Linked DNA regions of Rhodovastum atsumiense. The protein of the gene in region 2 interacts with the protein of the main gene of each other region in a pairwise test. Links are inferred from orthologs where the notes say so. Each region holds a gene or a part of one and is shown on either strand. Other genes may lie near its edges.

Evidence for each region.
Region 1: the proteins of NBY65_RS15420 (region 2) and NBY65_RS29280 interact in binary tests that used the Escherichia coli proteins (3 or more experiments, as listed by UniProt). The link is inferred for Rhodovastum atsumiense from one-to-one orthologs.

Annotation. Positions count from the first base shown.
Region 1 is NZ_OW485602.1:39,609-44,214, reverse strand. Bases 1,573-4,504 are described here. They hold NBY65_RS29280 (protein phosphatase CheZ), read left to right. Parts: upstream 1,573-2,646; coding sequence 2,647-3,363; downstream 3,364-4,504. Other genes in these bases: NBY65_RS29275 (flagellar hook-length control protein FliK), read left to right, coding at 3,798-4,504; NBY65_RS29285 (response regulator), read left to right, coding at 2,276-2,638; NBY65_RS29290 (hybrid sensor histidine kinase/response regulator), read right to left, coding at 1,573-2,144. Outside these bases: more of NBY65_RS29290, read right to left, coding at 1-1,572; more of NBY65_RS29275, read left to right, coding at 4,505-4,606.
Region 2 is NZ_OW485601.1:3,373,374-3,379,278, reverse strand. Bases 1,544-4,542 are described here. They hold NBY65_RS15420 (chemotaxis protein CheA), read right to left. Parts: upstream 4,080-4,542; coding sequence 2,007-4,079; downstream 1,544-2,006. Other genes in these bases: NBY65_RS15410 (STAS domain-containing protein), read right to left, coding at 4,441-4,542; NBY65_RS15415 (response regulator), read right to left, coding at 4,076-4,444; NBY65_RS15425 (chemotaxis protein CheW), read right to left, coding at 1,555-2,010. Outside these bases: NBY65_RS15430 (HAMP domain-containing methyl-accepting chemotaxis protein), read right to left, coding at 1-1,482; more of NBY65_RS15410, read right to left, coding at 4,543-4,758; NBY65_RS15405 (FeoA family protein), read left to right, coding at 5,097-5,381; feoB (ferrous iron transport protein B), read left to right, coding at 5,416-5,905. UniProt on the Escherichia coli protein: Involved in the transmission of sensory signals from the chemoreceptors to the flagellar motors. CheA is autophosphorylated; it can transfer its phosphate group to either CheB or CheY.

The DNA.
Region 1 (4,606 bases), on a different replicon or contig from region 2:
TCGTTGCGACGGGCATCACCCGGGTCGGTTTCGGTGAAGACCAGCACCGGCTTGCGCATGCCCGGCGCCATCGTGACATCGTCGGCGGCAAGCACCAGCGGCATCAGGCGCTCGCGGTAGGGGACCAGCAGGCGCCCATCGGAGCTGCGCACATCATCCACCGCGATTTCTTCGAGCCGTGCCACGAGATCGAGCGGGATCGCCTTGCGCATGCCTCCCCCCGCACGCACCAACAGCAGGCGCATGCGTTCGCCAACGCCTCCCGGGCCCGTGTCGCGGCGCTCGGTCTCGGCCGGTGGCGCCCCCGCGTCGGCGCGGCCGATGCGCGAGAGGATGCCGTTGGGATCGAGGATCATGCAGACCGAACCATCGCCGAGGATAGTGTTGCCAGAGAACACACCGATGCTTTTCAGCAACGGTGCGACCGGCTTCACCACGATTTCCTCGGTGTCGTAGATACGGTCGACGACGATGCCGAAGCGGTGTGGCCCGACCTGGGTCACCACGACCAGTTCCTCGGCTTCCTCGGCGGGCTCGCCAAGCTCGAGCAGGTGGCGCAGGTCCACCAGCGGCAGCAGCCGCTCGCGCAGGCGCAGCACGGCGCTGTCCTTGATGCGCTCGATGCGATGGTCGCCGCCGCCCGCCCGCACCAGCTCGATCACGCTGATCTGCGGGACGGCGAAGCGCTCGATGCCGCAGCCAACGATCAATGCCGAGACGATGGCAAGCGTCAGCGGGATCTTGATGGTGAAGACTGCACCGCGGCCTGGCGTGGAGGCAAGATCGATGGTGCCACCGATCTTCTCGATGTTGGTCTTCACCACATCCATGCCGACGCCGCGGCCGGAGACGGCGGTGATCACTTCGGCCGTCGAGAAGCCGGCGCGGAAGATGAACTGCAGGATCTGCGCATCCGACATCGTCAGCAGCTCGGCCTCGGAGGTGAGGCCGTTCTCCACCGCCTTGCGGCGGATGCGCCCGATGTCCATGCCGCGCCCGTCATCGGCGATGCGGACGATGATGTGCCCACCCTCGTGGAACGCCTGCAGATGGACGCGCCCGGTTTCTTCCTTGCCGGCGGCGACGCGCTGCTGCGGGTTCTCGAGCCCATGGTCGGCGCAGTTGCGCACCATGTGGGTCAGCGGATCCTTGATCAGCTCCAGGATCTGCCGGTCCACCTCGGTGTCGGCGCCGTCCATCACCAGCTCGATCTTCTTGCCGAGCTCGCGGGCAAGATCACGAACGATGCGTGGCAGCTTCGACCAGGCATTACCGATCGGCTGCATGCGCGTCTTCATCACCCCTTCCTGCAGCTCGGAAGTGATGAGCGACAGCCGCTGCAGGGGGGCGGCGAATTCACTGTCCCGGGTGTTGCGCAGCAACTGCAGGAGTTGGTTGCGGGTCAGAACCAGTTCGCTGACCGTGGTCATCAGCGTTTCGAGCAGGTCGATGCTGACGCGGATGCTCTGTGCCGCGAGCGCGGAATCCCGTGTTTCGGTTTCTTCCCCGGGCTTGCGCGCGGCGGGGGAGGCTGCCGGCCGGGAGGCAGCGGGAGCAGGAGGCGGAGCCGGGGGGGGAGGGGGGGCCACGCTGGGTGCCGGGGTTGGGGGTGAGGACGAGGCCACGTCATCCGGGCCGGGCGCGGCATCGAACAGCGCCTGCAACTCGTCCGAATCGCTGGCTGGTGCTTCCGCGGCGGGTTCTGGAGGTGGCGGCGGTGGCGGCGGTGGTGGTGGCGCGGACGTTTCCGGGGCAGCGCCATGCAGGCCGTGCTCGGCGATGGCATCTAGCTCGGCGATCAACGTCTCGTCGTCGCGATCACCTTCGGAGCCAGTGGCTTCCAGGTTGGCGACCAGCGCCTTGATGGCATCCACGCAATGCAAAATGGCGGTGACAATCTCGGGGGTTGGCGCCAGCGTGCCGTCACGCAGGCGGCCGAGCACGTTCTCGCCCGCATGGGCAACCCGGCCAAGGCGCTGCAGGCCCAGAAATCCGCAAGTTCCCTTGATGGTGTGGAGGGTGCGGAAGATTCCCGAGATCAGGGTACCATCGTCAGGCGTGGCCTCGAGCCGGACAAGGTCATTGTCCAGAACGGCGAGCGCCTCAACAGTTTCGACAAGGAAATCTTTAACGAAGTCGTCCATGCGGCGCCCCGGATGCGAAATTCTGTCGCAATGGTCTTATCGTCATATACAACCTGCGCGTCAATCTCTTTGCGAAATCCACGCGTAACGCGTATAGACGGCACCGGCCCCCTCCCGTGGAGAATCCCGCCATGAAGATCCTTGTGGTAGATGACTATCCGACCATGCGTCGTATTTTGCGAAACTTGCTCAGCCAGATCGGTCTTACCGAAGTCGAGGAAGCTGGTGATGGCGGCGAGGCGCTGACCAAGCTGCGCGGCACCCGTTTCGATTTGGTCATTTCCGATTGGAACATGGAACCGATGACCGGACTTGATCTGCTGCGCCAGGTCCGTGCCGATGCCAATCTCGGCAAGATGCCGTTCATCATGGTTACCGCCGAGAGCAAGACCGAGAACGTCATCGAGGCCAAGAAGGCAGGCGTGAACAATTATATCGTCAAGCCGTTCACCGCCGAGACGCTGAAGGCAAAGATCGCAGCAGTTATGGGCTGAGGGCGGGGATGGACACCATGCCGGCCAGGACGGCCAACCACGACGCGGCCGCAGAAATGGCGGCGCGGCTCGAGCAAATTGCGAGCGTTCTGCAACGCGAAGTCACACGCCTGGGTGGCGTGAAGCCAGGCAGCGAAGCCGAGCGCAATCTCGAGATGCTCAAGGAAGAGCTGCGCAGCATGGGCCGGCTGATCGCCGAGACCCGCTCGGAAGTTGCTGGTCTTATCCCGGCCGGCGTCGGCAGCACCCGCCTTGCGAGCGCCTCGGGCGAGCTGGATTCGGTGGTGGGTGCCACCGAACGTGCCGCTGTCGAGATCATGGGAGCTGCCGAACGCTCGCAAGAGGCCGTGCAGCGCCTGCGCCGCGCCTCCGATCTCAAACCGGAGGCGGTGCGAGATCTCGATGTGATCGAGGCCGCGGCAACCGATATTTTCATGGCCTGCTCGTTCCAGGACCTGACCGGGCAGCGTATCCGTAAAGTCGTGCAGGCACTGACCTATATCGAGCAGCGGGTAACATCCCTCGGCGTGCTGTGGCAGGCGAAAGTGGACATGGATGGCGTGGATGCGCCTGCCCACGATAACCGTGTGGATGCGCATCTGCTGAACGGCCCGGTCGATAATGGACTTGGCCAGAACGATATCGATGCTTTGCTTGGCCATGCGGCTGCGGCCCCGGCCGCGGGACCGGCATCACAGGATGATATCGACGCCCTGTTCGGGTGACGGTCGTCATCTGACCGAGTGCTTGCGAAATCCAGAAGGGATGCGCGATGGCTGCCATTAACGCGACGTCGACGGCTTCACCGCCGGTGGCAAACTCTGCCACTGCAGCGACCCGGCAACAGGCAGGGGGAACTGACTTCGCAGCGCTGATTGCGGCCCTTGCCTCTGCTCCGGCGTCCACTGCTGCTGCGGCATCGACCTCGTCTGCAACTGCGGCAACGGTCCCGGGTACCCCCACCGGAGATGCGGACACTGAACCCGCTCTTTCTCCCCAGGCACGTCCAGGCAGTGCGCCGGACGCCGCCGCCCTGGCTGCGCTGATGGCGGCACAACCGTTGCCTGCTCCTTTGCCCGCCGCAGCCTCTGCAACCGCCCCGCTCACCACCGGCGGTACGGCTGTCCCGCAGACGGGAGATTCCTTCTCCGGCGACACGGTGCTGCCCACAATTTCTTCAGAATCCAACATAATTGCCAGCATGCAAAATGCCGGCTCCATTCCGGCATCCGCCATGTCGGCCATCGCGGGCACACCGCAGCCAGGCACCGGAGACGGTCCGGCCCGGCCCGAAGCAATGCTGGAAAACCAGCATGATGGCATGATGGCAAAAACTGAGGCAGCACTCGTTGCCAATGTTCCCCCCGCACCAGTGCTGCCGGAGGATGGCAAGCAGGCGGCCGTTTCACCGGATCCGGCCACGCCGATTCCGGGACCGGTGACATCCTCCACGCCTGGCCTTGCTCAGGTCATTCCGCCATCAACTGCTTCGTCATCGATCCCGATCCCCTCAACACCCCCGGGGTCAACCGATCCGACCGTGGTGGCTTCGGCCAACCCGCCTTCGGACCCTGGTGCCACCACCGACACACCGCCTGTCAGGACTTCGCCGCTTCCGGCGGGGGCCATCCCGACGGACCCTCAGGTGGCAACACCCTCCCCGGTCGTGACCCCATCCACGGCCGGCAGCACTGACACTGCCACCACGGCAGCCGCCAACCCCGCTACCAACGTGGCATCGCCCACGGCCGCACCAGTCACGGCTGCAACGGCCGCCGCACATCTGGTCGCATCCGCCGTTTCGCGGAGCATGTCCCGTCCGACAGGGACGCCTTCCGTCAGCGCACATGGTGGCGATGCGACTGGCAACGACGATCAGGCTTTCCAGCCGTTCTTTCGCCCTGTAGCCGGTGGACCCGTCGAGGCCGCATCACGCGCGCTGCCCCCGACCGCTTCACCCGCCGATCC
Region 2 (5,905 bases):
GGTGGAACCCTGCGCCAACTGCTCGGCCGAGGATGACAGTTCCTGGCTGCCGGAGGCGACGCCCTGCGCCGTCTCGTTGGCATCGGCGACGATCGCCTGCAGGCGGTTCAGCATGGTCTCGAGCGCGGTGCCCAGGACATCGCGATCGGACAGGCGGCTCGCCTGCACCGTCAGGTCGCCCTCCGCGATCGCCTCGGCCAGTGTCGCGGTGTGGCGCAGATTGGCGATCATGCGGTTCAGCGCGATGCCGAGCGCATCCTTCTCCGAAAGCAGCTTCGCCTCGACGGCAAGATCGCCTTCCGCGATCGCCTCAGCCAGCTTCGCGGTGGCTTGCAGGTTGCCGGTCATGCGGTTCAACGCAGTGACCAGATCCTGGATCTCGTCATTGCCGCTGACGCTCACCTGCCGTGACAGGTCCCCTTGCGCCACCGCATTGGCGAGGCCGGTAGCCCGGGAAAGCCCGCGGCTGATGCCGATGCAGATCCACAGTGCCGCGCCCATTGCCAGCGCGGTGCAGAACCCGAGCACGGTGAGCAGCACCATCCGTGCGTGTTCGTATTCGTCCGCTGCCCGGACGGTCGCCGCGCCCATCAGCTCCCGGGCGAAGTTGACATAACCCATGACGATCTTGTTGAGCTCGACTTCCGCCCGTGTCAGGTCGCCGGATTGCAGGGTGTTGGCCTGGATGGTGCCGCCCTCGGCGGCGATCGTCGCCGCGCGCATGACCAGGCCGTACCATGGACCGAAGGCCGCGTTGACCATGTCGGGGATGCCGATGCCGCCGAGTTGCTGGCCGAGTGCGACTATCTGTCGGCGCAGCGCCTCGCTGGTCTCCACAAGGGCACGGTTGCGCCGTTCGAGTTCGGGCATGGAGGAGGCCAGCACCATGGCTCGCAGATCGCTGCGGAAGCTCTCGATGTCGCCCCGCAGCCGCATGAGCGCGAGCATCGCCTGGCTGCGCGGCTCTCCGGTGGGCAGCCTGCCGAGCGCCTGCATCTGGCCATCGATCGCCCGGTGCAGGGCATCGTAGTCCTTCACGCCGTCACCGATCAGCAGGGCATTGGCGCGCTCATTGGAATTGAGCCGCGCGAAGCTGATCACCTTCTCCTGCAGCTCGCCGTAGCGGGCAATGGCGGCATCGATCCCGTCCAGCCGCCGCCGGCCTTCCGGGGTGACGGTGGCGAAGATCTGCTCCTTGATCTGGCGCACCCGGTCGAAGCCCTGCCGCACCGCCTCGCCGAGACGCTCGGTTTCTTCCTGGGAGGGCGCGAGGATCATGGACTTGAGATCACGCGAGGCCAGCAGCAACTGGGTCTGCATGTCGCGCGCCAGTGACCGCCGTTCACCGAAGCCGTTCACCACCGTTTCGAAGGAGGAGTTCAGATTCGTGAGGCTGGAATAGGCGAAGCCTCCGGCGATGATCGACATGACGATCACGAGTCCGAAGGCGAGGATCAGCTTGAACTTGATGGTGAGCCGCATCGGGCGTGTTCCGGATCTGTCGTGGCAGTCTGCGGGTCGCGGCGCAGCGCGCTGCCACCCCTTCGGGAAGGCTCAGGTGAACAGGCGGTCCATGTCGGGGACGATGACGAAGCCGTCGCGGTGCTTGCCGATGAAGCGGATGAATTCCGGCCGCCAGTGCATGCCGACCGGCGGCGGCTTTTCCAGCGAGGCTGCCGAGATCTCGGTTACCTCGTGCACCTTGTCGGCCAGCATGCCGACGATGGTGGGATCGCCGCCAAGATCGATCTCGATGACGACGATGCGGGTGTCGACGGTGGAGCGGATCGCCTCCATGCCGAAGCGCAGCCGCAGATCGACCAGCGGCACCACCTTGCCGCGCACGTTCACCACGCCGCCGACGAAGCCGCGGGCGCCGGGCACCTCGGTGACCGGCACCGGGTCGAGGATCTCGCGCACGATCGCGGCCTCGACGGCGAAGATCTCGTCGCCCAGGCCCAGCATGAGCACCTGCAGCGGCGTGGTGGGCTCGGGGGATGCCATGGTCATGCCGCCTCCATCTGCGCGGCGCGCAACCGCTCCTCGCGCTGCTGGCCGGTTTCGACCAGATGCGGGATGTCCAGGATCAGCGCGACGGTGCCGTCGCCCAGGATGGTCGCGCCGGAGAAATGCCCGATGCCGGCATGCAGCTTCGAGAGCGACTTGATGACGGTCTGGTGGCTGCCGACGATCTGGTCGACCAGCAGCCCGACGCGCAGGTCACCCGCCGACACCACCACCACCTTCTGGAACGGGTCGGGCGGCGTCTGCACCGCGAAGATGTCGCGCAGGCGCAGGAACGGCACCAGCTCGCCGCGGATGTTGAGGAAACTGCGGCCGCGGGAACGGGTTTCATCGGCCGAGGGCAGCTCGACGCATTCCTCCACCGCCGAGAGCGGCAAGGCGTAGGTGCCGCGCCCGACCCGCACCAGCAGTCCCTCGATGATCGCCAGCGTCAGCGGCAGGCGCAGCGTGACCTCGGTGCCCTGCCCCGGCCGGCTGACCAGGTCGATCGCGCCGCGCAGGGCCTCGATCGTCTGCTTCACCACGTCCATGCCCACGCCCCGCCCGGAGACGGCCGAGATCTCCTTCGCGGTGGAGAAGCCGGGATGGAAGATGAACTGGAACAGTTCGGAATCGGGCGGATTTTCGGTGGTGAGCAGTCCCTGCTCACGACATTTCGCAAGGATCCGTTCGCGATCCAGCCCGCGCCCGTCATCGGCGAGCGAGACCAGCACCTCGGCCCCGGCATGGCGCGCGGTCAGCCGCACCTGCCCCCCGGCCGGCTTGCCCGCGGCGATGCGGGCCGGCGGCGCTTCCAGGCCGTGGTCGATGGCGTTGCGGATCAGGTGGACCAGCGGGTCGGCGAGCCGCTCGATCATGGTCTTGTCGAGCTCGGTCTCCTCGCCGGACGTGACCAGCTCCACCTGCTTGCCCAGGTCACGCGAGAGGTCGTGCACGACCCGGCGGAAGCGGCCAAACAACGAACCGATCGGCACCATGCGGATGCCCATCGTGGTGTCGCGCAGGCCGCTGGCGAGGCGCTCGATCTCCTCGGCGACGGATTTGAGGTTGGCGTCCCCGAGCACGCCGGCAAGCTGGGACAGCCGGGCCTGGGTGATCACCAGTTCGCCGACGCGGTCCATCAGCTCGTCCAGTCGTTCGGCCGGGACGCGCAGGCTGGTGGAGCCGGGCTTGGCGGCCTCGCGGGCCGGCGCGGCCTCGCGCGGGGCGGGGGATGCGGGCGTGGCTCGGGCGGGGGCCGGCGCGGCGGGCGGCGGCGCCGTGGCCGCCGGGACCCCGGCGGGCGCAACCTCGACGGGCGGGGCGGCGGATGGCGGCGCGACGGTGTCGGGCTCGACCCGTTCGATGCTCAGCGTCATGTCGTCGATGACGAAGATGAACACGTCGTCGATTGCCGAGCGCGGGTGGGTGGTGGTGAGCACCACCTCCCAGTGCAGATAGCAGGCCTCCGCATCCAGGTCGTCGAGGGGCGGCACCTCGTCGATCAGGGCGGTGACGACGCACTCGCCCAGCGTGCGCAGCTCGTCCAGCAGCAGCAGCGGGTTGGTGCCATTGGTGAGAGCGTTTCGTGGCAACCTTATGTGCAGGCGCCAGGTCGTGCCCGCCGGCGGCGCGGCCGGCACGGGGGGCGGGCTGGCCGGGGCGGCCTCACCTCCCGCCGGGACAATGGCAGGCGCGCCCCCCGGCGCGACAATGGCCTGCAGGTCCCGCAGGATGGCTTCGCCGGCCGCCGCGTCGGCCTGCTCGGGGGCCTGGATCAGGGTGCGGATGTGATCCTTGGCCAGCAGGGCAACGGCGATCAGCTCGTGGCTGGTCTGCGCCTTCCCTTTTCGCAAGCGATCGAACGCGGTTTCGAAATCATGGGTGAAGACCGCCACCGGCTCGAAGCCGAACATGGCCCCCGAGCCCTTGATGGTGTGCAGCGCCCGGAAGGCGGAATCGAGCGGCTCGTGATTGGTCGGATCCTGTTCGAGGTCGAGCAACGCCTGCTCGAGTTGTTCCAGGAGCTCGGCGGCTTCCTGGCGGAAGGTCTCGGACGGATCCGGCGCATTCATGGGCCCAGTACCTTTCTGATGACCGCCACCAGCTGCTCCTGCTGGAACGGCTTGACGATCCAGCCGGTGGCGCCGGCTTCCTTGGCCTGCTGCTTGATCCCGGCATCGGATTCGGTGGTCAGGAAGACGATGGGCAGGCCGCGCCCCACCGGCAGCTTGCGGGCCTCGCGGATGAAGGTCAGGCCGTCCATCACCGGCATGTTGAGGTCGGTCACCACCATCTGCACACCGGAGGCCTGAAGTTTCGCAAGACCTTCGGCACCATTCGCGGCTTCGATGACCTGGTACCCGGCCGAGGAAAGCGTCAGTCGCACCATCTGGCGCATGCTGGCGGAATCGTCGACGGCAAGAATTGTCTTTGTCACGGGGCGCTCTTTCCGATCGATGCCTTGTCGAACGACAAAACATCACTGCTGAAACTGCCGGGCAGACCGGCACGTTCCATAAGGTTTCGAACAATCAACTGAAAACGACCCGAAATTGTAAGCAATCGATCCTGTTGCTTTGCAAGAATGTGGGTCGCTATCAATATCTGGACAAAACTTATATCGGTTTCGCTATCAGCCGCACAATCGATTTCTATCGCACGATGCTGACCCAGAGCTTCGAGGATTCGCCCACGAATCGGATCCGCCGTCCCGATCGTCAATGGCCCGTCCAGGCAGATCACAGCCGGCATGGGTGCCCCAGCGTCAGACACGTCTCTTCGTCCCCTGGCTCTGACCATCGACGCGCGATGCGACGAAATCGGGTGTTTCCGTGATCGCACCCCCGGCAGTCGGCCCAGAGCGTGACCATCTTTCGCGCGGACATGTAGCACGCACAGGTTGTATGGAAAAGGAGTTTCGCACGCCAAATGGCCCACCGATCGCACACGCCATTACCGCACCTACGGGACGGGGCGCGCGATCTGTCCGGGTGGTTGGAGTTGAAAATAAGATCTATTCGCATTATGGCAGGCAGCAACATTCCGCTGCCGCGGACAAGCCCGCCGACCGGACAGGAGTCGCAGACACCATGCCCAGCTCTCCCGCGCCCCGCGTGCCCACCAGCCTCGCCGACCTGCGCAAGGGCCAGCGCGCCAGCGTGACCGCGCTCGACGAGACCGGTGTCGCCACCCCCTTCGCCGCCGGCCAGTTGGAGCGGCGGCTGATCGAGATGGGCCTGGTGGAGGGCGCGCAGCTCGAGGTGATGCACGAAGGCTTCCCGGGCCACGACCCCATCGCCGTGCGGGTGGACGAGCACGTGCTGGCGCTGCGCCGCAACGAGGCCCGCGCGGTGCGCATCGCCCCGCTCGCCTGACCGCCCCGCCCCCTTTCAGCAGGATCGATCCGCCATGTCCGCCACCACCGCGCTGGTCGGCGCGCCACGCATTGCCCTCGTCGGCAATCCCAATTGCGGCAAGACCGCGCTGTTCAACGCCCTTACCGGCAGCCGCCAGAAAGTGGCGAACTATCCCGGCGTGACCGTGGAGCGGAAGGTCGGGCAACTGGTCAGCCCCGGCGGCCGCCGCGTGCAGGTGGTGGACCTGCCCGGCACCTATTCGCTCACCGCCCACAGCCCCGACCAGGCGGTCACCCGCGACGTCGTGCTCGGCCGCTTCACCCATGAAGCCCCGCCCGACGTGGTGGTGTTCGTCGCCGATGCCACCAATCTGCGGCTCAATCTCAGCCTCGCGCTGGAACTGAAGCGGCTCGGCCGGCCGCTGATCGTGGCGCTGAACATGATGGACATGGCAGAGCGGCGTGGCTGCCGCATCGACACGGCGGCGCTCTCGGCCGCGCTCGGGGTGCCGGTGGTGCCGACGGTGGCAATCCGCCGCGACG